DNA from 4 places in the Kitasatospora sp. NPDC059747 genome. Region 4 is predicted to be linked to each of the others. Evidence: riboswitches for the same ligand, from Rfam matches in the RefSeq annotation. Region 4 holds a riboswitch; each other region holds the start of a gene.
The links. Region 4 has a riboswitch for cobalamin ahead of ACFV4G_RS10360 (FecCD family ABC transporter permease). Riboswitches for the same ligand answer to the same signal wherever they lie in the genome.
Positions count from the first base shown of each region.

Region 1: linked by a shared signal. The riboswitch ahead of ACFV4G_RS35400 (HoxN/HupN/NixA family nickel/cobalt transporter) and the one ahead of ACFV4G_RS10360 (FecCD family ABC transporter permease) in region 4 are both predicted to bind cobalamin.
Region 2: linked by a shared signal. The riboswitch ahead of metE (5-methyltetrahydropteroyltriglutamate--homocysteine S-methyltransferase) and the one ahead of ACFV4G_RS10360 (FecCD family ABC transporter permease) in region 4 are both predicted to bind cobalamin.
Region 3: linked by a shared signal. The riboswitch ahead of ACFV4G_RS29925 (cobalamin biosynthesis protein) and the one ahead of ACFV4G_RS10360 (FecCD family ABC transporter permease) in region 4 are both predicted to bind cobalamin.

Region 1 is NZ_JBHWGV010000119.1:1,146-8,563, reverse strand. It holds gene ACFV4G_RS35440 (M24 family metallopeptidase) at 1-955, opposite strand, end outside; gene rpmF (50S ribosomal protein L32) at 1,048-1,221, opposite strand; gene rpsR (30S ribosomal protein S18) at 1,231-1,464, opposite strand; partial or broken gene ACFV4G_RS35425 (CobW family GTP-binding protein) at 1,470-2,677, opposite strand; gene rpsN (30S ribosomal protein S14) at 2,674-2,979, opposite strand; gene rpmB (50S ribosomal protein L28) at 2,979-3,215, opposite strand; gene rpmG (50S ribosomal protein L33) at 3,350-3,514, shown strand; gene ACFV4G_RS35405 (type B 50S ribosomal protein L31) at 3,581-3,832, shown strand; gene ACFV4G_RS35400 (HoxN/HupN/NixA family nickel/cobalt transporter) at 3,918-5,027, opposite strand; cobalamin riboswitch at 5,060-5,252, opposite strand; gene ACFV4G_RS35395 (ArsR/SmtB family transcription factor) at 5,335-5,718, shown strand; partial or broken gene ACFV4G_RS35390 (hypothetical protein) at 5,772-6,686, shown strand; partial or broken gene ACFV4G_RS35385 (helix-turn-helix domain-containing protein) at 6,580-7,257, opposite strand; gene ACFV4G_RS35380 (IS630 family transposase) at 7,347-7,418, shown strand, end outside.
Region 2 is NZ_JBHWGV010000149.1:11,717-18,626, reverse strand. It holds gene aceB (malate synthase A) at 1-1,105, shown strand, start outside; gene ACFV4G_RS38530 (3-hydroxybutyryl-CoA dehydrogenase) at 1,245-2,102, shown strand; gene metE (5-methyltetrahydropteroyltriglutamate--homocysteine S-methyltransferase) at 2,192-4,507, opposite strand; cobalamin riboswitch at 4,659-4,896, opposite strand; partial or broken gene ACFV4G_RS38520 (putative Ig domain-containing protein) at 5,072-6,910, opposite strand, start outside.
Region 3 is NZ_JBHWGV010000082.1:36,379-43,796, reverse strand. It holds gene ACFV4G_RS29930 (helix-turn-helix domain-containing protein) at 160-855, opposite strand; cobalamin riboswitch at 1,107-1,251, shown strand; gene ACFV4G_RS29925 (cobalamin biosynthesis protein) at 1,353-2,315, shown strand; gene ACFV4G_RS29920 (cobyric acid synthase) at 2,312-3,832, shown strand; gene ACFV4G_RS29915 (putative cobaltochelatase) at 3,829-5,925, shown strand; gene cobO (cob(I)yrinic acid a,c-diamide adenosyltransferase) at 5,931-6,536, shown strand; gene ACFV4G_RS29905 (cobyrinate a,c-diamide synthase) at 6,541-7,418, shown strand, end outside.
Region 4 is NZ_JBHWGV010000017.1:68,875-76,292, forward strand. It holds gene ACFV4G_RS10355 (ABC transporter ATP-binding protein) at 1-151, opposite strand, end outside; gene ACFV4G_RS10360 (FecCD family ABC transporter permease) at 151-1,209, opposite strand; cobalamin riboswitch at 1,305-1,443, opposite strand; gene sodN (superoxide dismutase, Ni) at 1,556-1,951, opposite strand; gene sodX (nickel-type superoxide dismutase maturation protease) at 2,137-2,574, shown strand; gene ACFV4G_RS10375 (CGNR zinc finger domain-containing protein) at 2,600-3,199, opposite strand; gene ACFV4G_RS10380 (amino acid ABC transporter ATP-binding protein) at 3,324-4,076, opposite strand; gene ACFV4G_RS10385 (amino acid ABC transporter permease) at 4,115-5,005, opposite strand; gene ACFV4G_RS10390 (ABC transporter substrate-binding protein) at 5,125-6,057, opposite strand; gene ACFV4G_RS10395 (ABC transporter substrate-binding protein) at 6,530-7,418, opposite strand, start outside.

The DNA of each region.
Region 1 (7,418 bases), on a different contig from region 4:
GTTTACCCATGTCCGCCGGACCGAGGCGCGGCGCCTCCCGCATCTCCAGCCCGATGCCGTGGCCCACCGGGTGCGGGGAGGCCTCGGAGTGGCCGGCCGCGTCCAGGATCTGCCGCGCCGCCCGGTCGGGTACGCACTGCTCCACGCCGGGTCCGAGCGCCTCCCGCCCGGCCCGCTGCGCCCGGAACACCAGCCGGTGGAGCTCCACCTGCCAGGGCGCGGGGGCGGCGCCGATCACGAAGGTCCGGGCGGTCGACACGCCGTACCCGCGGTACTGGGCACCGAGCACCACGGTCAGGAAGTCGCCCTCCTCGACCCGGCGGTCGGTCGGCTGGTGGGCGGGCTGGCCGGAGTGGCTGCCGGTGCCGACCGAGACCGGGAAGGCCGCCCGGTCGGCACCGTGGTCGATCATCCGGCGCTCCAGCTCCATCGCCAGGTGCCGCTCGGTGCGGCCGACCAGGATCGACTCCAGCAGCTCGCCGAGCGCCTGGTCGGCGATCTCGGCGGCGATCCGCAGGTCGGCGATCTCGTGCTCGTCCTTGATCACCCGCAGCCGTTCGACGACCTGCCCCAGCTCGGCCAGCCGGACCCCCTCGGCCAGGCTCGCCACCGCGCGGTGGCGCAGGACGGTGAGGTCGTGCTCCTCCACCGCCATGGCGTGCACCCGCAGCCGGGAGGCCTCGGCCGCGGCCGCCAGCGCGGTGTCCGCCCCGGCCGGCACCGGGACCTGGGTGACGTCGGCGGCGATCAGGTGCTCCCCGGTGTCGTCCGGCGGCAGGTCGTCCGGCAGCGTCAGCAGCACCCGTTCCCTGGTGAGCAGCAAGGTCGCGCCGCAGGGGGCGCAGCCGGTCAGGTACCGCACGTTGGCCGGCCGGGTGATCAGCGCCGCATCGGCCCCGGCCGCACTGCAGTGCTCCCGCAGCCGCTCCCGCCGACCCGCGTACGCATCAGACATGCGTCGAGCCTACGAAGCCCGCCCCCGATCCGCCCGCCGAGAACCCCCGACGGGGGCGCGACCTTTACCTACCCGCGCCCCCGGCGGCGCCGTCACCCCCCTTCCGGATCGATGAGCCCCCTCCGGTAGGCGGGCACGAGGTGCTGCGGGACGAGCAGTTCCCGCCCGTTCACCGTGATCGGGACGAGTTTCGGCGCGCTCGCCTTCCACTGGGCCCGGCGGTGCCGCGTGTTGCTGCGGGACGTCTTGCGCTTGGGTACGGCCATCGGGGTCTCCTATCGGGTGGTGTACGGGAGCAGGGCCATCTCGCGGGCGTTCTTGATCGCCCGGGCCATCGCCCGCTGCTGCCGGACGGTCAGCCGGCTGACCCGGCGGCTGCGGATCTTGCCGCGATCGGAGACGAACTTCCGCAGGAGATCGGTGTCCTTGTAGTCGATGTACTCGATACCGGCTGTGACCAGCGGGTTGGGCTTGGGCCTCGGCGGGTTGAGTCGTTTACGCACAGTGATGATCCTCAGGCGACTGGGTCGAGCAGGTCGTGGAAGGCGTCGGGCAGCGCCTTCCAGCCGGATTCGCCGGCGGCGAGTTCGGCGTCGGTGAGCAGGCAGGAGTCGAGGAGGTGGGTGATCCCGTCCGTGTCCAGGCCCTCGGCCGTGAAGCTGAGCTGCTGCACGCGGTCGCCGTGGGCCGGGTGCCAGTCGAGGGCGGCGGCGGCCTGGCGCGCGGGCGGGTAGAGGTCCCAGGCCGCGTCGGGCAGCGCGGAGAGCCACGGCCCGCACTCCTCCACCGCGAGGTTCGCCCCGGCCGCGTCCCATGCGAGCTCCCTCCTTGCCCGCCAGCGGGCAGGAGGGGCCCATGGTCGGGCCGGTTGGCCAGCCAGAAGCGGCCGCGGCTGCGCTGGGCCGCCGGGACGAGCAGTTCGAGCGCCTCGTGCAGTCGCTGCGGGTGCAGCGGCCTGCGGCGCTCCCACACCATCGTGGTGACCCCGCCCTCGTCGTGCTCCTGCGGCAGCAGCGCCAGCGCCGGGTTGACCCGGTCGCGGGCGGCCGCGACGTCGAAGCCGCCGAGCGCGGCCCGGGTGAGCGCACCGGTGGCGAGCCGCACGACGCGGGCGGTGGGGTGGAGCTGGCGGAGCATCGCGAGCCCCGGCGTGTGCGCGGTCGCGCGCGGGACGGCGAGGGTGGTCGCGTACTCGATCTGGTGGGCGAGGGCCTCCGCGCGGGTGCGGGGGTCCTCCGGTGCGGTGTGCTCGCCGTGCTCCACGAGGTCGTCGGGGACGGAGAGTTCGCTCGTGAGCCGGTCGGGGTCGACGGCGGCGACGACGCCCGCGAGCTCGACGGCCTCCGCCAGGGGCCGGCCGTCGACCTCGCCGCCGGCGATGACCTCGACGGCCGGGTGCGGATCGCTGCCGCCCCACAGTTCGACCACCGCGAGCCCGTGCCGTCCTTCGTCCGCGATGCGCAGCAGCCGGGGCAGCAGGTCCTCCCGCAGGGCGCAGCACGGGCAGTCGTTGAGCAGCGGTACGTCGGCCGGGTCGAACTCGCCGCCCGCGTCGCGCAGTCGGCGGTGGACGACGCCGCGGGAGGCGTCCCGCAGGTCGTGGTGGAGGACCACCGCGTCGACCGCGCCGCGCGCCAACTCCTCGACGGCACTGCGGCGGTGGTCGGCGTGCAGCCCGGCGACGACCACGACGGGCAGCCTGGTCCCGTCCGCGCCGCTCACCAGCTGGCCTTGCGGACGCCGGGCAGGTGGCCCGCGTGGGCGAGAGTGCGCAGATTGATCCGGGAGAGGCCGAAGGCGCCGACGTAACCGCGCGGGCGGCCGTCGACGGCGTCGCGGTTGCGGATCCGGGTGGCGCTGGCGTCGCGCGGCTGGCGGGCGAGTTCGGCCTGGGCGGCGGCGCGCTCGGCGGGGGCGGTGCCGGGGTGGGCGATGGTCCTCTTGAGCTCGGCGCGGCGCCCCGCGTAGCGGGCGACGGTCTCGCGCCGCCGTTCGTTCTTGGCGATCTTGCTCTGCTTCGCCATCAGACCTTCTCCCCCCGGGCCCGGATCCGGGCGACGGCGGCCTCGACCCCGATCGCGTCGATCGTGCGGATCCCCTTGGCGCTGAGCGTGAGCCGGACGTACCGACCCTCGCCCGGCAGCCAGTAGCGCTTGCGCTGGATGTTGGGGTCGAAGCGCCGCGGGGTGCGGCGGTGCGAGTGCGAGATCGCGTTGCCGAAGCCCGGCCGGCGGCCGGTGAGCTGGCAGTGGGCGGACATGGGGGCTCCCAAAACGGTCCGGGAATGGGCGGGACGGAGGTCACGTTACACCAGATGAAAATGACATCCATTTCGGTGTACGGTTCCAACCCGGCCCCGAACCGCCGCACCACCCGACCCCTCCGGAGGACCTCATGGCCCGCAGCGAACTGCGCCCCGTCATCAAGCTCCGCTCCACCGCCGGCACCGGCTACACGTACGTGACCCGCAAGAACCGCCGGAACGACCCGGACCGGATGGTGCTGCGCAAGTACGACCCGGTCGCGCGCGAGCACGTCGACTTCCGCGAAGAGCGCTGACCGAAGAGCGCCGGAACGAAGAACGTCGAACGAAGAGCGCTGATCCCCCGCCGAGGAGGCACCCCCATGAAGCCCGGAATCCACCCCGCCTACCGGCCCGTCGTCTTCCGCGACAAGGTCGGCGGCCTCTCCTTCCTCACCCGCTCGACGGTCACCAGCGACCGCACGGTCGAGTGGGAGGACGGCAACACCTATCCCGTCATCGACGTCGAGATCTCCTCGGCGAGCCACCCCTTCTACACCGGCCAGTCCCGCGTGCTCGACACCGCGGGCCGCGTCGAGCGCTTCCGCCAGCGCTACGGCGACCGGCACAGCTGACCCGGCGCAGCCGGCCCGGAACGCGCGCGACGGCGCCTCCCCACCATGGGGAGGCGCCGTCGCGGCAGGCGTGCGGCAGCCGCACTCAGGAGCGTTCGGCGCCCCAGCGCTTCTCGACCCCGGCCAGCTTCCAGTACGCGATCGCCGCGGCCCAGACGACGACGAACAGCCCGGCGATCGCGTAGCCGACGTTGTCGAGCGAGATGTCCGCGATCCAGCCGGTGACCGGATCGGTCAGGTCCAGCTTCTCGTGCAGCACGCCGACCAGCTCGATCGTGCCGATGATGAACGCCACCGCGATCGACAGACCGGTGATCGTCAGGTTGTAGTACACCTTGCGCACCGGGTTGGAGAACGCCCACTGGTACGCGAAGTTCATGAACGTCCCGTCCAGCGTGTCGAACAGGCTCATCCCCGCCGCGAACAGCAGCGGCAGGCAGACGATCGCGTACCAGGGCAGCCCGGCGGCCGCGCCCGAGCCGGCCATCACCATCAGGGTCACCTCGGTCGCGGTGTCGAAGCCGAGGCCGAGCACCATGCCCACCGGGAACATCTGGCCGGGCCGGGTGATCGAGCGGGTCGCCCGGTTCAGCACCCGGGCCATGAAGCCGCGCGAGTTCAGGTGCTGCTCCAGCTCGGCCTCGTCGTACTGCCCCGCGCGCATCGCCCGGAACACCTTCAGGATGCCGAGCAGCGCCGCCAGGTTGAGCGCGCCGATCAGGTAGAGGAACGCGCCTGAGGCCGTCGTGCCGACCATGCCGAGCCACTGGTGGGTGGTCGACTCGTCGTCCATCAGCGTGTTCGCCAGCTGCGCGCCGCCCGCGACCAGGGCGGCCATGACGACCACCATCGACGAGTGCCCGAGGGCGAACCAGAAGCCCACCGAGACCGGCCGCTTGCCGTCGGCCATCAGCTTGCGGGTGGTGTTGTCGATCACCGCGATGTGGTCGGCGTCGAACGCGTGCCGCATGCCGAGCGTGTACGCCGTGATGCCGAGGCCCACCCCGAAGACCTGGGTGCCGACGGCGTAGTTGTGCGGCGCCACCAGGAAGACGAGGGTCCCGAACGCCACGACGTGCATGGCCAGGATCACCCCCATCAGCCCGGCGGTGCGGACGGTGTCCTCTCTCCTCCACCGGAAGGTGGGCAGCACGGCGGGCGCGGCCTCGGGGGCGGCGGTTTCGGGCAGGGTCATCTTCGGATCACGCTCCAGCACCTCGTGGAAAGACGTTCGTGAGATGCCGTGGCCGGTCTCCTGGCTGACGGGGCTCCCGTACCCGCCTTCCCAGGCGCGCGAAGCGCCCAGTGGCGTCTGGGTACGGGCGGACTCCCCCGATCACAGTGGCGAGGGCCGCTCCGGACTGGGACCCCTGAGGGTCCGTCACCGGTCTTCCCGAGCACCACGGCGGGGAACACCGTAGGGGTCCCGGGCCGACCCTTGCAAGGCTGCGCACCTACGCAGGTGTCCAGGATCACAGGTCGTGAGCTGCCAGAATGTCCGCATGCATCTCGTACCGGCCGACCGCGCGGGCCACCGCACCATCGACGGACACCGGGTCTGCGAGGCCATCGCCGCGATCGGCGACGCCGCGCACGTCCGCTCGTGGTCCGAGCGGTTCTCCCTGCTCGCCGACCCCGGGCGGCTCGCGATCCTGCTCGCCCTGCACCGCGCCGGACCGCTCGCCGTCACCGACCTCGCCGTCGCCACCGGCATGCGCGACCCGGCCGTCTCACAGGCCCTGCGGCTGCTGCGGACGGCCGGCGTGGTCACCGGGGACAAGGACGGACGCGTCGTGCGCTACCGGCTCGTCGACGAGAGCATGCGCCCCCTCCTCGACGAGTGCGCCGCGGCCGACCACGAGGAGCCCGCCGCCGCGGCGGGCTGACCTCCCGGGCCTGATTCACCGCGGGAAGCCGACCCGATGAGTACGATCATGGCGTGCCGACCCACCCCCACGCCTGGCCCGCCGACCGCTGGAACACCCGGCCGGTCAGGGCGCGCGTGCTGGCGGTCGCCCGCACCCTCACCTCCGCCACCCGCGTCCTCGACGTCCTCACGCTCCTGAACCGCGACGGCATCGAGCGCTACGCCACCGTCAACCCCGGCTCCGCCTTCGCCGACGGCCTCGACGACTACCTGCGCGGCCTGCCCGGCATCACCCTGCTGGACTGGGAGGAGGCCGTCCGGCACCGCTTCGACCTGGCCGTCGCCTGCGCCGTCCACTCCTCGATGCACCGCCTCGACGCCCGGCTCGTCGTCCTCCCGCACGGCGCCGGCTACAACCGCCTGGTGACCGAGTCCACCGGCGACACCGTCAGCGCAGCCGGCCTCTCCCGCAACGAACTCACCCACCACGGCCGGGTCTTCGTCGACGTCCTCGGCCTCTCCCACCCGGAACAGCTCGACCGGCTGCGGGTCTCCTGCCCCGAGGCACTGGACGTCGCCCAGGTCGTCGGCGACCCGTGCTTCGACCGCATGCTCCGCAGCCTGCGCCTGCGCGACTCCTACCGGGCCGCCCTCGGCGCCGTCGACGGCCGGCGGCTCGTCGTCGTCAACTCCACCTGGAGCGAGCACTCGTTATTCGGCCGCCGCCCCGACCTGCCCCGACGCCTCGTCCGCCGGCTCCCCGCCGACGAGTACACGGTCGCCGTCGTCCTCCACCCCAACATCTGGAACCGGCACGACCCCGAGGCCCTGCTCGACGACGCCCGGCGGATGGGCCTGCGCCTCGTCCCGCCCCACCAGGGCTGGCAGGCCGCCCTCGTCGCCGCCGACTGCCTGATCGGCGACCACGGCTCGGTGTCCGTCTACGGCGCCGCCCTGGAACGCCCCACCCTGCTCGTCGCCACCGGCGGCCGAGGGCCACGTGCATCTCCGGCCGCTCGGGAAAGGTGTCCCGCAGAGCCTGGCAGATCTGCTCCGGGCTCCACTTGCGCTCCAGGTGCTGCTGGATGAAGTCCCGCAGCTCGGGATTCTGCCCGATCTTGCCGGGCTTGGGCCGCGGCCGGCGGGCGTCGGCGCGGGCCTGTGCGGCGTGGGGCCGGTAACTTCCGCTGCCCGGATGACGGTTGCGCCGGATCTCCCGGCTGACCGTGGAGGGGCTGCGGCCGAGCTCCGCGGCGATCGCGCGCACGGTGGCTTCCTCCCGGAGCCGGTCGGCGATGTGGATACGTTCGTCCTCGCGCAGGTACCGGGACGGGCCCGAAGGCGGCACCGCCGCGTGAATCGGTGGCGCCGCCTTGTGCGGGCCCAACGGATTGCGGCCGTTACGCCACTCACGTCCGGTCCGCGGGTGGACCCCGACGAGCCGGGACGCCTCGATGTTGCTGTAGCCCTGTCGCACGAGTCGGAAGTATTCCGCCCGCTCCGCACGCAGCCGCCGGCATCCCTGCGGCTTCCGGTCCTCGCGGATCTCGAAGTCCATCGCTTCCCCCGAGCTGGGGTGTTACGACAACCCCTAGTGTCCTGCGCCTGAAATCTGCTTCATATCTGTAGCCTGTGTCCATGGCGCGTATGGGGCGGCCGATGGCCGAGCTGACCTTGACCGATGACGAGCGCGAGACGCTGGTCCGCTGGTCGCGGCGG
Region 2 (6,910 bases), on a different contig from region 4:
CGACGAGGCCCACCTGCTGATCGACGGCCGCCCGGCCATCGGCGCGCTGGTCGACTTCGGCCTCTACCTCTTCCACTGCGGCCGCCGCCAGATCGAGCGCGGCAGCGGCCCGTACTTCTACCTGCCCAAGCTTGAGAACCACCTCGAAGCCCGCCTCTGGAACGACGTCTTCACCTTCGCCCAGCGCGAGTTGGGCATCCCGTACGGCACCGTCCGCGCGACCGTCCTGATCGAGACCATCACCGCCGCCTTCGAGATGGACGAGATCCTCCACGAACTGCGCGACCACGCGGCCGGGTTGAACGCGGGCCGCTGGGACTACCTGTTCAGCCTCATCAAGAACTTCGCCCACCACGGCCCGCGGTACGTCCTGCCCGACCGCGCGACCCTCACCATGACGCAGCCCTTCATGCGCGCCTACACCGACCTCCTCGTGCGCACCTGCCACCGCCGCGGCGCCCACGCCATCGGCGGCATGGCCGCCGCCGTCCCGCAGCGCGACCCGGCCGCCAACGAGGCCGCCCTCACCAAGGTCCGCGCGGACAAGGAACGCGAGGCCGGCGACGGCTTCGACGGCTCCTGGGTCGCCCACCCCGGTCTCGTCGCCACCTGCCACACCGCCTTCGACGCCGTCCTCGGCGACCGCCCCCACCAGCTCGACCGCACCCGCGAGGACGTCGACGTCACCGCCGCCGACCTGCTCGCCGTCCACCGCCTCTCCCCCGGCCTGCCGACCGACCACGGGCTGCGGTCCAACGTCGCCGTCGCCCTGCGCTACCTCACGGCGTGGCTCGGCGGCGCCGGGGCCGTCGCCGTGTTCGGCCTGATGGAGGACGTCGCCACCGCCGAGATCGCCCGCTGCCAGATCTGGCAGTGGCAGCACCACTGCACCCGGCTGACCGGCGGCTCCCTCGCCACCCCGGACCTGGTGCGCCGCCTGATCGACCGCGAGCGGGCCGCGCTCCTCGGCGAGGGCGTCGAACCCGAACTGCTCGACCACGCGGTGCGGATCCTCGAAGAGACCGCCCTCGGCGACGAACTCCCCGCCTTCCTCACCACCGAGGCGTACGCCCGCCACCTCGTCCGCGTCCGCGCCGCGGCCTGACCCGCCCACCCGTACGGAGGCAGCCTTGAACGAGATCCGCCATCACGAGACCAGCCGTGACGAAGCCGGCCGTCACGAGACCGGCCGTCACGAGACCGGCCGTCACGAGACCGGTCGTGACCAGACCAACCGTGACGCGATCCGCCGCGTCGCCGTCGTCGGCGCCGGCCAGATGGGCTCCGGCATCGCCGAGGTCTTCGCCCGCGCCGGCCTGGACACCATCGTCTGCGAGAGGGACCCGTCCGCACTCCGGGCCGCCCGCGGCCGCATCGACCGCTCCCTGCACCGCGCCGTCGACCGCGGCCGGATCAGCCCGACCGACCGCGAGGACACCTGGGCCCACCTGCTGTTCGCCGACGACCTCGAAGCGCTCGCCGACCGCCAGCTCGTCGTCGAGGCCGTCATCGAGGACGAACACCTCAAGACGGACGTGCTCACCGCGCTCGACAAGGTCCTCGCCGACGACGACGCGGTCCTCGCCACCAACACCTCGTCCATCCCGGTCACCCGCCTCGGCAACACCACCGGCCGTGCCTCGCACGTCCTCGGGCTGCACTTCTTCAACCCGGCCCCGGTGATGCCCCTCGTCGAGCTCGTCTCCTCCCTGCACACCTCCCCACCCGTCCTGGCCCGCGCCGAGGCCTTCGCGCGCGACGTCCTCGGCAAACACGTCGTCCACTCCCGCGACCGTGCCGGCTTCGTCGTCAACGCCCTGCTCGTGCCCTACCTGCTGTCCGCGATCCGGATGGCCGAAGCCGGCCACGCCACCCCCGAGGACATCGACGCCGGCATGGTCCACGGCTGCGCCCACCCGATGGGTCCGCTCCGACTCGCCGACCTCATCGGCCTCGACACCGTCGAGGCGATCGCTCGGTCGATGTACGACGAGTACAAGGAGCCGCTCTTCGCACCCCCGCCCCTGCTCTCCCGCATGGTCGAGGCGGGCCTGCTCGGCCGCAAGACCGGGCAGGGGTTCCACCCGCACCGTGGGGTGTGACCGAGCGGGCCCCGCCGGTGTCCAGGCCTCTGTCGCGGCGGGCCGGACACGGGCGGGGCCTTGTGCTGTCCCCGGGGAAGGGGGTCGGATCAGCCCGCCAGTTCCTCGCGCAGGTGGCGGGCGGCGGCGACGAGGCTGTCGAGGGAGGCGCGGGTCTCCGCCCAGCCGCGGGTCTTCAGGCCGCAGTCGGGGTTGACCCACAGACGCTCGGCCGGGATCGCCGCGAGGCCCGCGCGCAGCAGCGCCACGGCCTCCTCGGTGCTCGGCACGCGCGGGGAGTGGATGTCCCACACCCCCGGACCGACCTCGCGCGGGTAGCCCGCCCCGGCCAGTTCCCCGGCCACCTCCATGTGCGAGCGCGTCGCCTCCAGGGAGATGACGTCCGCGTCGAGCTCGTCGATCGCCGTCATGATCGCGCCGAACTCGGCGTAGCACATGTGGGTGTGGATCTGGGTGTCGGCGCGGACGCCGGAGGTGGCGACACGGAAGGACTCCGTCGCCCAGTCCAGGTAGGCCGGGCGGCCGGCGGCCCGCAGCGGGAGGGTCTCGCGCAGGGCCGGCTCGTCGACCTGGACGACGGCCGCGCCGGCGGCCTCCAGGTCGGTGACCTCGTCGCGCAGGGCGAGGGCGACCTGGCGGGCGGTCTCGGCGAGCGGCTGGTCGTCGCGCACGAAGGACCAGGCGAGCATGGTGACCGGGCCGGTCAGCATGCCCTTGACCGGGCGGTCCGTCAGGCCTTGCGCGTAGCGGAACCAGTCGACGGTCATCGGGTGCGGGCGGGAGATGTCCCCGGCCAGGACCGGCGGGCGGACGTAGCGGGTGCCGTAGGACTGCACCCAGCCGTGGCGGGTGGCGAGGTAGCCGGTGAGCCGCTCGGCGAAGTACTGGACCATGTCGTTGCGCTCGGGCTCGCCGTGGACGAGGACGTCGAGGCCCGCCTTCTCCTGGTAAGCGATGACCTCGCGGACCTCCGCCTCCATGCGCTCCCGGTAGGCGGCGTCGTCGATCCGTCCCGCGCTCAGGTCGGCGCGCGCGAGGCGCAGTTCGGTGGTCTGCGGGAAGGAGCCGATGGTGGTGGTCGGCAGCAGGGGCAGGCCGAGGCGGGCGCGCTGGGCCTCGGCGCGCTGCGGGTAGGCCTGGGCGCGGCGGGTGTCGTCGAGGGTGACGGCGGCGGAGCGGGCGCGGACGGCCGGGTCCCGGGTGATCGGCGAGCCGGCCCGGGAGGCGAGGTCGGCGCGGTTGGCGGCGAGGTCGGCGGTGATCGCCCCGGTGCCCTCGCGCAGACCCCGGGCCAGCAGCGCCGCCTCCGCGGCCTTCTGCTTGGCGAAGGCGAGCCAGCGCAGGATCTGCGGGTCGACGTCGCGTTCGAGCGTGGCGTCGATCGGCACGTGCAGGAGGGAGCAGGACGGCGCGACGTCGATCCGGTCGGCGAGCCCGAGCAGGGTGGCCAGGGTGGCGAGCGACTGCTCCAGGTCGTTGATCCAGATGTTGCGCCCGTCGACCACGCCGGCCACCAGCCGCTTGCCCGGCAGCCCGCCGGCGGCGGCGAGGTCGTCCAGGTTGGCGGCGGCAGGTCCCGTGAAGTCCAGCGCCAGGCCCTCGACCGGGGCCTTGGCGAGGACCGGGAGCGCCTCGCCCAGACGGTCGAAGTAGCTTGCGACCAGCAGCTTCGGACGGTCGGTCAGTGCGCCCAGCTCGCGGTAGGCGCGGGCGGCGGCGTTGAGCTCGGCGGGGGTGCGGTCCTGGACGAGCGCGGGCTCGTCCAGTTGCACCCACTCGGCGCCGGCGGCCTTCAGAGCGGCGAGCAGCTCCGCGTAGACGGGCAGCAGCCGGTCGAGCAGGGTGATCGGCCGGAAGTCGTCGTCGACGCCGGGGGCGGGCTTGGCCAGCAGCAGGTAGGTGACCGGCCCGACCAGCACCGGGCGGGCGGCGTGACCGAGCGCGAGGGCCTCCCGCAGTTCGCCGACCGCCTTGGCCGGATCGGCGGCGAAGGCCGTGCCCGGTCCCAACTCGGGTACCAGGTAGTGGTAGTTGGTGTCGAACCACTTGGTCATCTCCAGCGGCGCGACGTCCTGGGTGCCGCGCGCCATGGCGAAGTACCCGTCCAGCGGGTCGGCATCGACGGCGTCCCGGTGGCGGGACGGGATGGCGCCGACCGCGACGGTGGTGTCCAGCACGTGGTCGTAGAGCGAGAAGTCCCCGGTCGGGATCTCCTCGATGCCGGAGTCGGCGAGCTGCTGCCAGTTTCCCCGGCGCAGGTCGGCGGCGGTGGCGAGCAGCGTCTCGGCGGTGACGGCGCCCTTCCAGTACCCCTCGATCGCCTTCTTGAGCTCCCGGCCCCGGCCCTGGCGGGGGTAGCCGTACGCGGTGGCGAGGGTCGCCGCGGCTGCGGACTTCGTGGTCAAGGGACTCTCCTTCGCGAGTCTGTCTCTCAAGTACCCGGCGACGGGACGAGGACGCGAAGGGATGACGCACCGGGCGAACCGCTGCACGGGCAGCTCCGCCTGGTGTGGTCGCCGACCCGCCCTCGAGGTCACCGGATGGCCGCGCGCGAACGGTCGCACGCGGGCAGCGGGCAGGTCTTCGGACTCGCGGGCACGGCCGGCCCTTGAAGGGCGGTCACCTACTGGCCGTCGCTTCCCAGACCCGGCCCGGGCCCAGTGCGTATGACGGCGGTCGTTCCCACTCACCGCTGCGGGGCAGTCCCGGACTGGCCAGTTGAATGGCGTCACCGGGTTCCCTCTTGCGACGCCCCGCCTGGCGGACGGGGCGAACCAGCTGCACGGCCAGCCTACGGCCTATCCGCGGTCGCTTCGTCGGGGATTCGGCCATTCGTCCGGATGCTGAGACGACGTCAGGAGACGACGTCGGGATTCGGCGCCACCGCGGACGTGCCGGTGGGGCCGCAGTCGGCTGCGGCCCCACCGGTCGTACCTGTCGTACCTGTCGTACCTGTCGGGCCTGGTCGGTCAGGAGGCGTTGAGGGCCGTGTCGTCGATCACGAAGCTGGTCTGGAGCGAGGCGTCCTCGGTGCCGGTGAACTTGATGGTGACGCTCTGCCCGGCGAAGGAGGAGAGGTCGTAGGTGTGCAGGGTGTAGCCGTTGGCCGCGTTGACGTTGGAGAAGGTGGCCAGGGTGGTGGAGTTGGCCTGGACGGTGAGCTTGTCGTAGGCCGTGGTGCCGGTCTCGGCGGTGTCGATGTGCAGCCAGAAGCCGAGCGACGCCTTGCAGCCGGCCGGGATCGTGACGGTCTGGCTCAGGGTGTCGGTGTGGCTGCTGCCGTAGCCGTCGAGCCACGCCTTCCAGGAGCCGGAGCGGGCGGCCTCGCTCGCGGAGTTGTCGATCACGCCGGCGGTCGCGGTCCAGGGCGAGGCGCTACCCGTCTCGAAGCCCGGGTTGCCGAGCAACTGGCCCGCACCGGTGCAGCCGCCGCCCGGGGCGGACACGGCCCAGGTGAAGCTCGTCGAACCGGAGGCGTTGGTGGCGTCCTTCGCCGTCACCGTCACGTTGTACGTGCCCGCCGTCGACGCCGTGCCGCTGATCAGGCCGCTGGAGGCGTCGATGGACAGCCCGGTCGGCAGGCCGCTCGCGCTGTACGTCAGGCTCTGGCCGGAGGCGGAGTCCGTCGCGCGGATCTGCAGGGAGGCTGCACTGCCCGTGGTGGTGCTCTGGTTGCCCGGGTTGGTGACCGTCACGGTGTTGCCCGTGCTGGTGCCGGCCCGGAAGGCGGTCGGGCCGTTCGGCGTGCCGAGGCCGGTCGGGCCGTCGTAGCCGGGGCCCGCGGTGCACAGGTAGGACGGGGAGCAGGTGCCGTTGGCGCCGCTGGTCACGTCGTTGAGCGCACTCGTGTGCTGGTACGGGTACTGGGACGGGTAGTCGCTCGCGCCCGGGGTGCCGGCGTCGGCGTAGACGGCGGCGATGATCGGCGACGAGGCGCTGGTGCCGCCGTAGACGGCCCAGCCGCTGCCGCCGTAGGTCTGGTAGACGGCGACGCCGGTGGCCGGGTCGGCGACCGCGGACACGTCGGCGACGGTCCGGTTGGAGCAGCCGCTGTCGCTCTGCCAGCTCGGCTTGGGGTCGTAGGCCGAGCAGCCGGAGCCGGCGCCGTTGCCGCCCGAGCTGGAGCCCCAGACGGTCTCGTGCCAGCCGCGCGCGCTGGAGTCGCGGGTCAGCGAGGTGCCACCGACGGCGGTGACGTACTGGGAGGCCGCCGGGTACTCGGTGCCGTAGCCGGAGTCGCCCGAGGACACGGTGATGGCGACGCCGGGGTGGTTGAAGTACTGGCTGTCCGAGGAGGTGTCGGTGGAGTCCTCGGGGCCGCCGTAGCTGTTGGACACGAACTTCGCGCCCTGGGCGACGGCCTGGTTGACGGCGGCGCCGAGGTCGGCCATGTTCGCCGAGCTCGCCTCGACCAGCAGGATGTGGGCGTTCGGGGCGGCGGCGGAGACCATGTCGACGTCGAGGGAGATCTCGCCCGCCCAACCGGTGTCGCCGGCCGGGTAGTTGGTGCCGCCGTTCTGGTCGATCTTCTTGAAGCAGCCGTTGGCGGTGGTGCACGCAGGCAGCCCGTACTGCGCGCGGTAGGTCGCCAGGTCGGACTCGGCGTTGGGGTCGTCGTTGGCGTCGACGATGGCGACGGTCTGCCCGGCGCCGCCGTTGTTCGACAGGCCGTAGGCGCTCTGCAGGTCGGTCGGCCCGAGGCCGGACGGGTTCACGTCGGGCGAGACCGCGCTGAGGGAGAACGCGTGCGGCTGCACCACGTCGGTGCGCACCAGGGCGTCGCAGGACTTCTGGTGACGCTGGGCCGG
Region 3 (7,418 bases), on a different contig from region 4:
GGTGGGCACATGTGCCGGGGGGGGGGGGTGGGGGGGCGTGGGGTTGGGTCTGTCGGGGGGCGGGGGGGGGGGGGCGGCTCCTGCGGAGGGCGGGGAGGCGGGAGGCCGAGGCGGGGACGGGGTGGGGGTGGGAGACGGGGACGGGGCGGCCGGGACGGGTCAGACCGGGATCTCCGTGTGGAGGCGGCCGAGGAGTTCCCAGAAGCGCGGGGCCAGGGGCCGGTCGCGCGGGGGCAGGGTGGGCGTCGCGGCGCCCCAGTGCGGGGAGGACACCTGGTGCTCCTGGTGCAGGGCCGTCAGGACGGTCGCGAGGTCGTCCTCGTGGACCGGCACGAGCCGCGCGACCGCCCGCAGGTGGGGCTGCCAGCGGCCGTCCACGCACCTGCGCAGCCGCTGGTCGAGCTCGGCGCCGCGGCCGGTCACCTCGACGAGTTCGGTGAGCCGCAGTCCGAGCACCTGGGCGAGCGCGTGCGTCCGCTCCTCGTCGCCGTCCCACGTCCCGGTGAGTTCGGCCTCCTGGTAGACGCGCAGGGCGACGCCGATGCGACGGGCGGCGGTGTCCTGGCTCAGTTCGCGGGCCACGCGGTGGTCGCGCAGGCGGGCCGGGCGGGTGCCCATGAGCTGCGCGGGCGGGCACCACAGGGCGCGGGCGAGGGCGATGAACTCCTCCTCGGTGGGGCGCAGCTCGCCGCTCTCCCAGGCGATGACGTGCGTGGGCAGCAGCCGGACGCCGTGCGCGGCCATGCCGCCGGCGACCTGTTCGGGGGTCAGGCCGAGCCCGGCGCGGTGGGCGCGGGCCGCGGCGGGCGAGAACGGCACCGGGGGCAGGGCGGGCGGAGGCTGTCTTCGTCGCATGTGAACGAACGCTAGGGCCGGTACGAACGGGCCCCCAGCCGCCGAACGCACGAAGCGCCGGGGAGGGCGCGCGCGGACCGCTGGAGGATCGCACAGGATGTCATGCCCCTGCGGCGGCAGTACTCGGAGGTAGTGACGGGGGCGTTCGGGGGCGCGCGCCGGGCCTCCCGCGTGTGACCAACCCCTCCGTGACCTCGGTTGACTCCCGGTTCGGCCGCGTGATGGGATCCCAGGGCCAAACGGAGGCATGCAGAGGAAGCCGGTGCGAGTCCGGCGCGGTCCCGCCACTGTCACCGGGGAGCACGGCCGGAACGACGCCACGGCGGACCGTCAGTCTTCGCTGACGTGCTGCTGGAAGGCTCCGGGGGTGCGTTCGACCCGGAAGCCAGGAGACTCTCGCCCCCGGTACGTCGATCCAGGGCGCGGACCCTGAGTGAGGACTCGCACGCGATGCAGGCTGCCCCGACCCGCCGAGCCCTCCCCTGTCCCCCTCCGTCGTGCGCCCGCTGACCCGCGCCGCCGCCTTCGCGGTCGGCGCCGTCGCGGGCTACCTGGCGGACGCCCGCTACGCCGATCCGCGCCGCGGCCACCCGGTGGCCGTCTTCGGCGGTGCGGCGACCCGCCTGGAGCGCCGGATGTGGCGCGACGACCGGGCCACCGGGGCCGCGTACACGACGCTCTGCGTGGGCGCCGTCGCGGCGGGCGCGGTGGCGCTGGAGCGGACGGCCGGCCGCCGGCCGCTGGGGCGGGCCGCGCTGGCCGCCGCCGCGACCTGGACGGTGCTCGGCGGCACCTCGCTGACCCGGGAGGCGCGCACGATCGGCCGGGCGCTGGCCGCGGGCGACCTGCCCGCCGCCCGGGAGCGGCTGCCGCACCTGTGCGGGCGCGACCCGAGCGCGCTGGACGGGCAGCAGATCGCCCGCGCCGTCGTGGAGTCGGTGGCCGAGAACACCGCGGACGCCGTCGTGAACGCGCTGGCCTGGGGCGCCCTCGCCGGCACGCCCGGTCTGCTGGCCTTCCGCGCCGTCAACACGCTGGACGCGATGGTGGGTCACCGCTCGCCGCGCCACGCCCGGTTCGGCTGGGCCTCGGCCCGGCTGGACGACGTGGCGGGCTGGCCGGGCGCCCGGCTGACGGCGCTGCTGACGGTGGCCGCCGCGCCGCAGCCGCGGACGGCCTGGCGGGTGTGGCGGCGGGACGGTTCGGCGCATCCGAGCCCGAACGCGGGGCAGGCCGAGTCGGCGTTCGCGGGCGCCGTGGGCGTGCGGCTGGGCGGCACGCTGCAGTACGGCGAGCGCGTCGAGCACCGGCCGGTGCTGGGCGCGGAGCTGCGGCCGGTGACGGTGGACGACATCGAGCGGGCCTGCGCGCTGTCGCGGCGGGTGGGCGCGCTGGCGCTGGGTACGACGGTCGCGGGGCACGTCCTGCTGCGATCGCTGCTGAGGAGGGGAAGGGCATGACCAACGCGCTGCTGGTCGCGGGGACGACCTCGGACGCGGGCAAGAGCGTCGTCACGGCGGGCATCTGCCGGTGGCTGGCCCGCCGGGGCGTCCGGGTGGCGCCGTTCAAGGCGCAGAACATGTCGCTGAACTCGTTCGTGACGGCCGACGGCGCCGAGATCGGCCGGGCCCAGGCGATGCAGGCCCAGGCCGCCCGGGTGGAGCCGGAGGCGGCGATGAACCCGGTGCTGCTCAAGCCCGGCGCGGACGGCCGCAGCCAGGTGGTGCTGCTCGGCAGGCCGGTCGCCGAGGTGGGCGCGCTGGACTACCGCGAGCGCAAGCCCGTCCTGCTGGAGCGCGCCCTGGAATGCCTGGCGGACCTGCGCCGCCGGTACGACGTGGTGGTGTGCGAGGGCGCGGGCTCGCCCGCCGAGATCAACCTGCGCGACCGGGACATCGCCAACATGGGCCTGGCGACGGCCGCCCGGCTGCCCGTCGTCGTGGTCGGCGACATCGACCGGGGCGGCGTGTTCGCGGCGATGTACGGGACGCTGGCGCTGCTGTCCGAGGAGGACCAGCGGCACGTGGCCGGCTGGTTCGTCAACAAGTTCCGCGGGGACGCCCGGCTGCTGGCGCCCGGTCTGGAGATGCTGCACGGCCTGACCGGCCGTCCGGTGCTCGGCACGCTGCCGATGCTGCCGGGGCTGTGGCTGGACGCCGAGGACTCGCTGGACCTGTCGACGGTCGTGGACCGGGTCGACGGGCGCGGGCCGCTCGGGGCGGACGTGCTGCGGGTGGCCGTGGTGCGCTTCCCCCGGCTGTCGAACTTCACCGACCTGGACGCGCTGGCGCAGGAGCCCGGCGTGCTCGTCCGCTGGGCGACCCGGCCGGAGGAGCTCGCCGACGCCGACCTCGTCGTGCTGCCCGGCACCCGGGCCACCGTGGCCGACCTCGCCTGGCTGCGCGAGCGCGGGCTGGAGCCGGCGCTGCGGGCGCGGGCGGCGGCCGGGCTGCCGGTCCTCGGTGTGTGCGGCGGCTACCAGATGCTGGCGGGCTCGATCGTCGACGACGTCGAGTCCAAGGCCGGTGCCGTCGACGCGCTCGGCCTGCTGCCGACGCGCGTGCGGTTCGGTGTGGAGAAGGTGCTCGCCCGGCCGGTCGGCGAGGCCTACGGGCACCGCGTCGAGGGCTACGAGATCCACCACGGGGTGGTCGCCGTGGACGGCGGGGAGCCCTTCCTGGACGGATGCCGGGTGGGCTCGGTGTGGGGCACGACCTGGCACGGCGCGCTGGAGAACGACGGGTTCCGCCGGGAGTTCCTGCGCGAGGTGGCCGCGCTGGCGGGCCGCGCGTTCGTCCCGGCGCCGGACACCTCGTTCGCCGAGGCGCGCGAGGCCCGGCTGGACCGCCTGGGGGACCTGATCGAGGAGCACGCGGACACCGACGCGCTGTGGAAGCTGATCGAGGGCGGGGTGCCGGCGGCCGGAACGCTGCCGTTCCTGCCGCCCGGTGCGCCTGAGGAGGCTGGCAACGCATGAGTGACGTCCGCTACCCGTTCACCGCGGTCGTCGGGATGACCGACCTGCGGCTCGGACTGCTGCTGAACGCGGTCTCCCCGGCCGTGGGCGGCGTGCTGGTGCGCGGCGAGAAGGGCACCGCCAAGTCGACGATGGTCCGCGCGCTGGCCGGCCTGCTGCCGTCCATCGCCACCGTCGACGACTGCCGCTTCTCCTGCGACCCGGCCGCGCCCGACCCGCAGTGCCCGGACGGACCGCACGCCTCCTCCGGGAGCAGCGAACGGCCGTCCCAGCTGGTCGAGTTGCCGGTCGGCGTGGCCGAGGACCGGATCGTCGGCTCGCTCGACCTGGAGCGCGCGCTCGCCGAGGGCGTCAAGGCGTACGAGCCCGGACTGCTCGCCAAGGCGCACCGCGGGGTGCTCTACATCGACGAGGTGAACCTGCTCCAGGACCACGTCGTCGACCTGCTGCTGGACGCCGCCGCGATGGGCCGCTCCTACGTCGAGCGCGAGGGCGTCTCGGTGCGGCACGCGGCCCGGTTCCTGCTGGTCGGCACGATGAACCCGGAGGAGGGCGAGCTGCGGCCGCAGCTGCTCGACCGCTTCGGCCTGACCGTGGAGATCGCCGCGACGCGCGACCCGGCCGAGCGCGCCGAGGTCGTCCGGCGGCGGCTCGCCTACGACGCGGACCCGGCCGGCTTCGCGGCGCGGTTCGCCGACGATGAGCGGGCGCTCGCCGAACGGATCACCGCCGCACGGGAGTTGCTGCCCAAGGTCGAGCTCACCGACGTGGCGCTCCGGCAGATCACCGCCGTGTGCGCCGCGTTCGAGGTGGACGGGCTGCGCGCCGACATCGTCATGGCGCGGACGGCCGTCGCGCTGGCCGCGTGGGACGGGCGCACGGAGGTGCTGGAGGAGGACGTCCGCAAGGCCGCCCAGCTCGCGCTGCCGCACCGGCGCCGCCGCAACCCGTTCGACGCGCCCGGACTGGACGAGGAGCAGCTGGACCGGACGCTGGAGGAGCACGCGCAGCCCGAGGACTCCCCGGAGGACTCCCCCGGGACCGACGGTGACGGTGACGGCGACGACCCGGACGGCGACGGCCCCGGCCCCGGCGACGACGGCGGCCCCGGCCCGGACGGCGGCGGCGCGCCCGAGCCCGAGAGCGGTCCGCAGGCCCCGGAGGCCGCCGCCTCCGACGCCGCCGCCCCGGACCTCCCCGAGCAGCAGCCCGTCCCAGCCCAGCACCCCGCCCCCGCGCGGGAGTCGGCGCCGGTCGCGGCCGGCGACCCGTACCGCACCCGGCTGTTCGCCGTGCGCGGCACCGGCCACGGCGCGCAGGGCCGCCGCTCCCCCGCCGAGACCGACAGCGGGTACACCGTCCGCGCGCGACGCCCCCAGGGCGCCCTCAGCCGCCTGCACCTGACCGCCACCCTCCAGGCCGCCGCGCCGCACCAGGTGGCGCGCGGGCGCGCCGGCGCCGCGCTCGTGCTGCGCAAGGACGACTTCCGCGAGCAGGTGCGCAAGGGCCGCGAGTCCAACCTGGTGCTGTTCGTCGTCGACGCCTCCGGCTCGATGGCCGCCCGGCAGCGGATGACCGCCGTCAAGGGCGCCGTGCTGTCGCTGCTGATGGACGCTTACCAGCGGCGCGACAAGATCGGCATGATCACCTTCCGCGGCGCGGGCGCCGAGCTGGCGCTCCCGCCCACCTCGTCCGTCGAGGTCGGCGCGGCCCGGCTGGAGTCGCTGCCCACCGGCGGCCGGACCCCGCTGGCCGCCGGCCTGCTGCGCGCCCACGAGGTGCTGCGGATCGAGCGGCTGCGCGACCCGGCCCGCCGCCCGCTGGTCGTCGTCGTCACCGACGGACGGGCCACCGGCGGCCGCGACGCGCTCGCGCAGTCCCGGCGCGCCGCCGGGCTGTTCGCCGCCCAGGGCGTCGCGAGCGTCGTCCTGGACTGCGAGTCCGGCCCCGTCCGGCTCGGCCTCGCCCGCACCCTCGCCGGACACCTCGGCGGCACCGCCGTCACCCTGGACGAACTGCGCGCCGAGGGCGTCGCCTCGCTCGTCCGCGACAGTCGCGACAACCGTGCAACCACCATGCGAAAGGCGGCCTGAGCAGCATGCCCAAGGGTGTTCCCGAGAGCGTTCCCGACGACGGCCTGACGACCCGCCAGCGCCGCACGCAGCCGATCACCGCCGTGCACACCGGCCCCGGCAAGGGCAAGTCCACGGCCGCGTTCGGCATGGCGCTGCGGGCCTGGAACCAGGGCTGGTCCGTCGGGGTGTTCCAGTTCGTGAAGTCCGCCAAGTGGAAGGTCGGCGAGGAGAACGCGCTGCGCGTCCTCGGTGCCTCCGGCGAGGGCGGCACCGTCGACTGGCACAAGATGGGCTCCGGCTGGTCGTGGATCCAGCGCTCCAGCGAGATGGAGATGGACAGCGAGGCCGCCGCCAAGGAGGGCTGGGAGCAGGTCAAGCGCGACCTCGCGGCCGAGACCTACCGCTTCTACGTGCTCGACGAGTTCACCTACCCGATGCACTGGGGCTGGGTCGACCCGGAGGAGGTCGTGTCCGTGCTCGAGGACCGGCCGGGCAGCCAGCACGTCGTCATCACCGGCCGGTACGCCCCCGAGGCGCTCACCGGCTTCGCCGACCTCGTCACCGAGATGACCAAGGTCAAGCACCCCATGGACGCCGGCCGCAAGGGCCAGCGCGGCATCGAATGGTGATTCCTTGAGCATCCCCCGCCTCGTCGTCGCCGCGCCCTCCTCGGGCGCGGGCAAGACCACCGTCGCCACCGGCCTGATCGCCGCGCTCGCCGCCCGCGGGCTCGCCGTCTCCCCGCACAAGGTCGGCCCGGACTACATCGACCCCGGCTACCACGCGCTGGCCGCCGGGCGACCGGGCCGCAACCTGGACGCCTTCCTGTGCGGGCCGGAGCGGATCGCGCCGCTGTTCCTGCACGGCGCGGCCGGGGCCGACGTCGCCGTCGTCGAGGGCGTCATGGGGCTGTTCGACGGGGCGTCGGGGCGCGGGGAGCTGGCGTCCACCGCGCACGTCGCCAAGCTGCTGCGCGCGCCGGTGGTGCTCGTGGTGGACGGCAGCTCGCAGTCCCGTTCGGTGGCCGCGCTGGTGCACGGCTTCGCCTCCTGGGACCCGGAGGTGCGGCTCGCCGGGGTGATCCTCAACCGGGTCGCCTCCGACCGCCACGAGCACCTGCTGCGCGAGGCCTTGGAGGAGGGCTCCGGCGTGCCCGTGCTGGGCGCGCTGCGCCGCTCCACGGCCGTCGCGACGCCCTCGCGCCACCTCGGGCTGATCCCGGCCGTGGAGCGGTCGGCGGAGGCCCTGAAGGCCGTCGCGGACATGGGCGACCTCGTCGCCGCCTCGGTGGCCCTGGACGCGGTGCTGGCGCTGGCCCGGACCGCACCGGCCCTGGACGCCGAGCCGTGGGACCCGGCGGCCGAGGTCGCGCCGGTCGCCGGCCGGCCCCGGATCGCCGTGGCGGGCGGCGCCGCGTTCTCCTTCTCCTACGCCGAGAACGCCGAACTCCTCGGCGCCGCCGGGGCGGAGGTCGTCCCGTTCGACCCGCTGCACGCCTCCGGGCTGCCCGA
Region 4 (7,418 bases):
CCCGGTAGACGCAGCGCAGCAGCGTCGACTTCCCGCTGCCGTTGGGCCCGACGAGCCCCACCACCTGCCCGGCGGAGGCCTTCAGGGCGATGTCGTGGACGAGCTGGGTGCCGGCCAGCTCCACCGAGACGGAGTCGAGGGCGAGGTCCATCAGCGGCCTCCGAGCGCGTGGCCGCGACGACGCATCAGCAGCAGGAAACAGGGCACCCCGAGCACCGCGGTGACCACCCCGACGGGCAGTTCGGCCGGGGCGAGCAGGGTGCGCGAGACGATGTCCACCCAGACCAGCAGCAGCGCCCCGGCGAGCGGCGCGACCAGCAGCACCCGGCGGTGCCCGGCGCCGACCAGCATCCGCGCGAGGTGCGGGACCATCAGCCCGACGAATCCGATCGCCCCGCTGACGGCGACGACCGTGCCGGTGACGGCGGCGGTCACCACGAACAGCTCGCGGCGCAGCCGGTCGGGGTCGACGCCGAGCGAGGCGGCGGTCTCGTCGCCCATGGCCAGCGCGTCCAGCCGCCCCGCGGCGCAAGCGAGGTGGGCGAGTCCGGCCAGCACGGTGGCGGCGGCGATCGGCACCGAGCCCCAGGTCGCGCCGCCGAGGCTGCCGAGCAGCCACATCATGGCGTCGCGGGCGGCCTCGCCGCGGGCGGCGGCGAAGACCATGAGCGCCGTCAGCGCGGAGAAGCCGTACGAGAGGGCGGTGCCGGTGAGCACGAGGCGCAGTGGGGTGAGTCCGAAGGCGGTGCGCGCGGCCAGGTACACCAGCACCATGGCGATCAGCGCGGAGCCGAACGCGGAGGCGGAGATCGCCCACACGCCGAGCGAGGCGAAGGCGCCGAGCAGCAGGACGGCGTTGGCGCCGACGGCGGCGCCGGAGGAGACGCCGAGGACGAACGGGTCGGCGAGGGCGTTGCGCACGAGGGCCTGCACGGCGACCCCGGTGGCGGCGAGCCCGGCGCCGACCACGGCGGCCAGGACGGTGCGCGGCAGCCGGATCTCCCAGACGATCGCGTACGCGGCGGCCTCCTCGGCCTCCAGCCGACCGCCCGTCAGTCCGGCGCCGAGCAGCCGCAGGACGCGCGTCCAGCCGAGTCCGGCGGAGCCGAGGGCCACGCCGCACACGAGGGAGAGCAGCAGGGCGGCGGCCAGGCCGGCGGCGAGGGGCACGGCGGGTATGCGGCGGGACTCCGGTGGCCTTCTCACGATCTGTTCGGGCGCCTTGCCTCGGGCCGTGGGTGTGCCGGGGCCGGCGCCGGCCGGGTGCGGGCCCGGGCGCCATCCCCTCGCAGTCCTCGGCGAGTTGTCGGGAGTTCAGCGGCCGGGGGCGATCGGGCTGGCACGGCCCCGGGGGCGTGCTCACCGTTGCGGGTCAGCGCCGGATTCACACCGGACTTCTCCCTCGGACGCCTTGGCAGCATAACAGCCAATACGGCAATGCAGTCCTTACAGGTATGTGTACGGAGATGAACGGACGTGAACGCACGGCCCGGACGCGCGAAAGCCCCCGCCCGGTGGTCCGGGCGGGGGCTCTCGACGTGGCGACGCGTCAGGCTCAGGCCTGCTTGGTCTCCCAGAAGATCTTGTCGACCTCGGCGATCAGGTCCAGCAGGGCCTGGCCGGTGGCCGGGTCCGTGGACGCCTTGGTGGCCGAGGCGGCCTTCAGGGTGTCGTTGATCAGCTGGTGCAGCTGCGGGTACTTCTCGAAGTGCGGGGCCTTGAAGTAGTCGCTCCACAGCACCGAGATGTGGTGCTTGACGGCCTCGGCGCGCTGCTCCTTGATGATGATGGCGCGGGCGCGGAAGTGCGGGTCCTCGTTGGCCTGGTACTTCTCCTGGGTGGCCTTGACCGACTCGGCCTCGATCCGGGCCTGCGCCGGGTCGTACACACCGCAGGGCAGGTCGCAGTGGGCGTGGGCGGTGGCGCGCGGTGCAAACAGACGAGAGAACATGGGAGTCCTTCCTTAGATCGTCTTCCCGCGCCCGAGACTACCCTTCCGGCCTCCCGGTTTCGCGATCGGGCGGTGGGCCTAGGGCAAAAGGCCGATCCGGAACCGGGGTAATCCGGACATCGGACAGGTGACGGTCCGTACGGCACACTGGGACGCGGCGGCCGGGAGGAGGAGTAGTGGCGCGGATGACGCAACCGGGGGACGGCGCACGGGCGGGCACGGTGCCGTTCGGGCTGGTCGACGTGGCGGGACCGTCGATGGTCCCGACCCTGCGCGAGGGCGACCAGCTGCTGGTCCGGTACGGCGCGCGGATCCGCCCGGGCGCGGTCGTGCTCTTCCGGCACCCGTTCCAGCAGGACCTGCTGGTGGTCAAGCGGGCGGCCGAGCGCCGGGCGAAGGGCTGGTGGCTGCTCTCCGACAACCGGCCGGTCGACAGCGACAGCCGCAGCTACGGCGCCGTTCCGGACGAGCTCGTGCTCGGCCGGGTGCTGCTGCGGCTGCGCCCGCGCCCGGCCTGGCTGGCGCCCGGTCGCCGGCTGGAGCGACTGCTGCTGACCCCCGGGCTGGTCCGGGTCCCGGGGCTGGCCCGCCGCCTCGGCGTCTGGGTGGACGCCGAGCTCTAGTGCCACGGCACTGGCGGATGCGCGTCTAGGCCTGCAACTGCTGCGGTCCGAGCGCCGCGTCCTGGGCCTCCTGGCGCTTGCGGGCCCGGTAGGCCGCGACGTTGGCGCGCGTGGCGCAGCGGTCCGAGCAGTAGCGCCGGGAGCGGTTGGTGGAGGTGTCGAGGTAGGCGTTGCGGCACGGCGCGGCCTGGCAGATCCCGAGCCGGTCGGCGCCGAGCTCGGTGAGGTGGACGGCCAGGCCCATGCACGCGACGGCGCTGAAGTGCGCGGTGGCGGTGGGCGAGTTGTCGGCGAGGTGCAGGTGCCAGCGCGGCCGGCCGGCGTCGTCGAGGTAGTCGTGGCCGGAGACCAGCGGGCTGACGGGGTACTCCATGAGCAGGCTGTTCAGCAGGTCGACGCCACGTACCTCGTCGCCCTCGGCGGCGGCCTCGAAGACCCCGCGCAGCCTGGTCCGCACCGCCCGCAGGCGGGGCAGGTCGGACTCGTCGGCCAGGGCGGCGGCGCGAGAGGACTCGGAGAACAGGGCGCGCACGGCGTCCACCGAGGTCAGCGTGTCGGTGCCGCGCTCGGGTTCCTCGGTGTTCACCAGCCGAACGGCGAGATCGGCGTAGGAGGCGAGCTCCACGGCGGTCCTTCCAGTGGTTCGGTAACGGGCTGATTGCGTCCAGCCTATTACCCGGATCGGGAAAACGGCGGCGCCCGGCAGGATCGGCCTGCCGGGCGCCAAGGGTTGCTCGCTCAGCGCACGCTCAGAGGACCTTCGAGAGGAAGGACCGGGTGCGCTCGTGCTGCGGGTTGGTGAGGACGTCGCGGGGGTTGCCGGACTCGACGACCACGCCGCCGTCCATGAACACCAGCGCGTCGCCGACCTCGCGCGCGAAGCCCATCTCGTGGGTGACGACGATCATCGTCATCCCCTCCTCGGCGAGGCCGCGCATGACGTCCAGCACCTCGCCGACGAGCTCCGGGTCGAGCGCCGAGGTGGGCTCGTCGAAGAGCATGAGCTTGGGCTTCATGGCCAGCGCGCGGGCGATCGCGACGCGCTGCTGCTGGCCGCCGGACAGCTGCGACGGGTAGCTCTTCGCCTTGTCGGACAGGCCGACCCGCTCCAGCAGGGCCATGCCGCGCTCGCGCGCCTCGGCCTTGGACTCGCCCTTGACCTGGACCGGCGCCTCCATGACGTTCTCGAGCGCGGTCATGTGCGGGAACAGGTTGAAGTGCTGGAACACCATGCCGATGTCCCGGCGCTTCTGCGCGACCTCGCTCTCCTTCAGCTCGTGGAGCCGGTCGCCCTTCATCCGGTAGCCGACCAGTTCGCCGTCGACCGAGAGGAAGCCGCCGTTGATCTTCTCCAGGTGGTTGATGCACCGCAGGAAGGTCGACTTGCCGGACCCGGAGGGGCCGACGAGGACGAACACCTCGCCCTTGCGGACCTCCAGGTCGATGCCCTTGAGCACCTCCACGAGGCCGTAGGACTTGCGCACGCCCTGCGCCTCGACCATCGGCACGGGCCGGGAGTCGGTGGGCTTGGTCAGATCGGTCATACGTGACCGCCTCCCTCGATGCCCGGGACCACGTCGTTCTCGGCCCGCGGAACGGGCTTGCCGGCGAACAGCCGCCGCAGCCGCTGCAGCGGGGTCGGCGGGAGCGCACGGTTGGCGCCGCGGGCGTAGTGCCGCTCGACGTAGTACTGGCCCACGGTGAGGATCGAGGTCATCAGCAGGTACCAGATGCTGACGACGAGCAGCAGCGGAATGGTCTGGAAGGTGCGCGAGTAGATGTTCTGGCCGGCCCGGAGCAGCTCCTCCAGCGAGATCGCCGAGACCAGCGAGGTGGTCTTCAGCATCGAGATGGTCTCGTTGCCGGTCGGCGGGATGATCACGCGCATCGCCTGCGGCAGGATGATCCGCCGCATGGTCTTGAACTGGCTCATGCCCAGCGCGTGCGCGGCCTCGGTCTGGCCGAGCGGCACGGACTGGATGCCGCCGCGGACGATCTCGGCCATGTACGCGGCCTCGTTGAGGCCGAGGCCCAGCAGCGCCGCGACGAACAGCGGGATCGCCTGGTTGGTCGGCTCGGACCAGAAGGCCGGGCCGAACGGGATGCCGATGGAGATGTTGGCCCAGAGCGAGCCCAGGAAGTTCCAGAACAGCAGCTGGACCAGCACCGGGGTGCCGCGGAAGACCCAGATGTAGAACCACGCCGTGCTGGAGAGCACCGGGTTCGGCGACAGGCGCATGATCGCCAGCGTGATGCCGCCGGCGATGCCGATCGCCATCGACAGGAAGGTCAGTTCGAGCGTGACGCCGAGGCCGTGCGTGATCGAGGAGTCGAAGAGGTACTTCCCGACGACGTCCCACTGGAACTGGCTGTTGGTGATGAGGGCGTGGATCAGCATCGCCGCGAGGACGGCGACGACGGCTGCTCCCACCCAGCGTCCGGGGTGGCGGACCGGGACGGCCTTGATGGTCTCAGGCCGTCCCGGGGGCACCGACCCCTGGTCGGAAGGGTTCACTGTGTGGCCTCAGGGGTTGTGTTCAGAGGAGCGGTTCAGCTGGTGGCACCGTTGACGACGGGCTTGTCGATCGCGCCCGCCTGGACGCCCCACTTCTCCAGGATGCTCTTGTACGTGCCGTCCGCCATCAGGGACTGGACGGCGCCCTGGACCGCCTTGGTCAGGTCCGAGCCCTTGGCGAGCACGACGCCGTACGGGGCGGTGTCGGTGACGTCGCCGACCTTCTCCAGCTGCCCGTTGGTCTGCTTGATCGCGTAGTCGACGACCGGGGAGTCGGCCAGCATGACCTGGTCGCGGCCGGAGACCAGCGCCTGGGTGACGTCCGTCTGCAGGTCGAACTTGTCGCCGTCGTTGGGGACGGTCGGCTTGCCGGCCTTGACGCAGGCGGGGTTGATCGTGTCCTTGATCGAGTCGGCCTGGGTGGTGCCGGTCTGGACGGCGACCTTCTTGCCGCACAGGTCCTTGGGGTCGACCTTGTCCGGGTTGCCCTTCTTGACCGCGGCGCCCGTACCGGCGTTGAAGTACGTGACCATGTCGACCGTGGCCTCGCGCTCCTTCGTGTCGGTGAAGGAGCTCATGCTGAGGGTGTACTTCTTGCCCGTGATGCCCGGGATGATCGAGTCGAACGTGGCGTTCTGCACGTCGGCGCTCAGGCCCAGCTTCTTGGCGATCGCGGTGGCCAGGTCGACGTCCATGCCGACGATGTTGCCCTTGTCGTCCTTGAACTCGTTGGGCGCGTAGGACGCGTCCGTGGCGACGACGATCTTGCCCGCGGACTTGACGTCGGCCGGGACGAGGGCGGCCAGCGACGGGTCGGCGGACACGGCCGGGACCGTGGCGCTCGCGTTCGCGCCGGCCGAGGAGCCGCTGGAGGAACCGCTGCTGCCGCAGGCGGTGAGGCCGAGGGTCAGGGACGCGGCGACGGCGCCGGCCGCGAGGAGACGGGTGCGCTGGGTACGGGCGGTCATGAGGGGGATCTCCTCCTGAGGGAGAGGTCGGGCGGAGCGCGCCGCGGGAAGCGGCGCACCGGGGCAGCAAGGCCGTACGGCGCTGTACGGGTACACACACGGCGCTGTACGTCGTCGTACGGGCAGGGCCGGTTCGTGCGCCTGGACCGGGGGTGTCCAGGGTGGTGCTTGGATACTGCTTCCGCCACCCTCCGCCGAGGTGGACGTTGACCGAACCGCCTCGACCAGTGGTCGGCTCGATCCGAGATGGGGGGAATCCTGCCATCTGATGACGGTCGGAAGGCCCTCATTCAGATCAAAATCGGATAACGAGGGGCCGTGCTGTCCGCTATTCGGACGATTCCCTTGTCCCTGTCACCCTGCGTATAAGTATGCAGATCCCTCTGCGCTGCGCCGGGAGGCCCGCCGCCCCCTGTTTTTTCGAATGCCGCTGCCGGATGCCGATGCCGGACGCCGTTGCCGGACGCCGCCGTCAGATGCCGCCGTTGACCACCGCGTTCTGGGCCGCGCCCGCCTGGACGCCCCACTTGGCGAGGATCTTGTCGTACTCGCCGCTGCGGATGAGCTGGTCGACGGCCTTCGCCAGGGTGTCGCGCAGCTCGGTGTCGCCCTTGCGGAACGCGATCCCGTACGGGTTGGACGTGGATTGCGCGCCCGTCACCTCGAAGCGGCTGCCGCCGTCGGTGCTCTTCGCCGCGTACGCGGCCACCGGGAAGTCGTTGACGCCGGCCGCCGCGGCGCCGGAGACGACCTCGGCCAGCGCCTTGGTGTCGCTGTCGAACTTGTGGGGGGTCAGCTGGCGGCCGGTGCGTGCGCAGACGGCCACCTGACGGGTGATGATCTCGTCCTGCGTGGTGCCCTGCTGGAGCGCCACCGTGCGGCCGCACAGGTCGTCCAGGGTCTTGATGCCCTTGGGGTTGCCCTTGGGGACGACGATCGAGGTGCCGGCGATGAAGTAGTCCACGAAGTCGACGCCGGGGCCGACCTGCTTGCCGCTGTCGTCCAGGCCCTCGCGGCGCTTCTGGATGTCGCTCAGCGCGGACATCGCGACGTCGTACTGCTTGGACTGGAGGCTCGGTATCAGCTTGTCGAACGGGGTGTCGACCAGCTCGACCCGCACGTCGAGGATCTTGCCCAGCGCGGTGGCGATCTCCGGGTCCAGGCCGGCCGGCTTGCCGTCGGGGCCGCGGAACTCGACCGGCGCGTAGTTCACGTCCATCCCGATGCGCAGCGCGCCCGCGGAGCGCTGGGCCTTCGGGAGCTTGGCGCGGATCTCCTGGACCGGGTCCTTCGCGGCGGCCTGTCCGCCGTCGTTGCAGCCGGTCAACAGCAGGGCTCCGGTGGCGGCCAGGGCGGCGCCG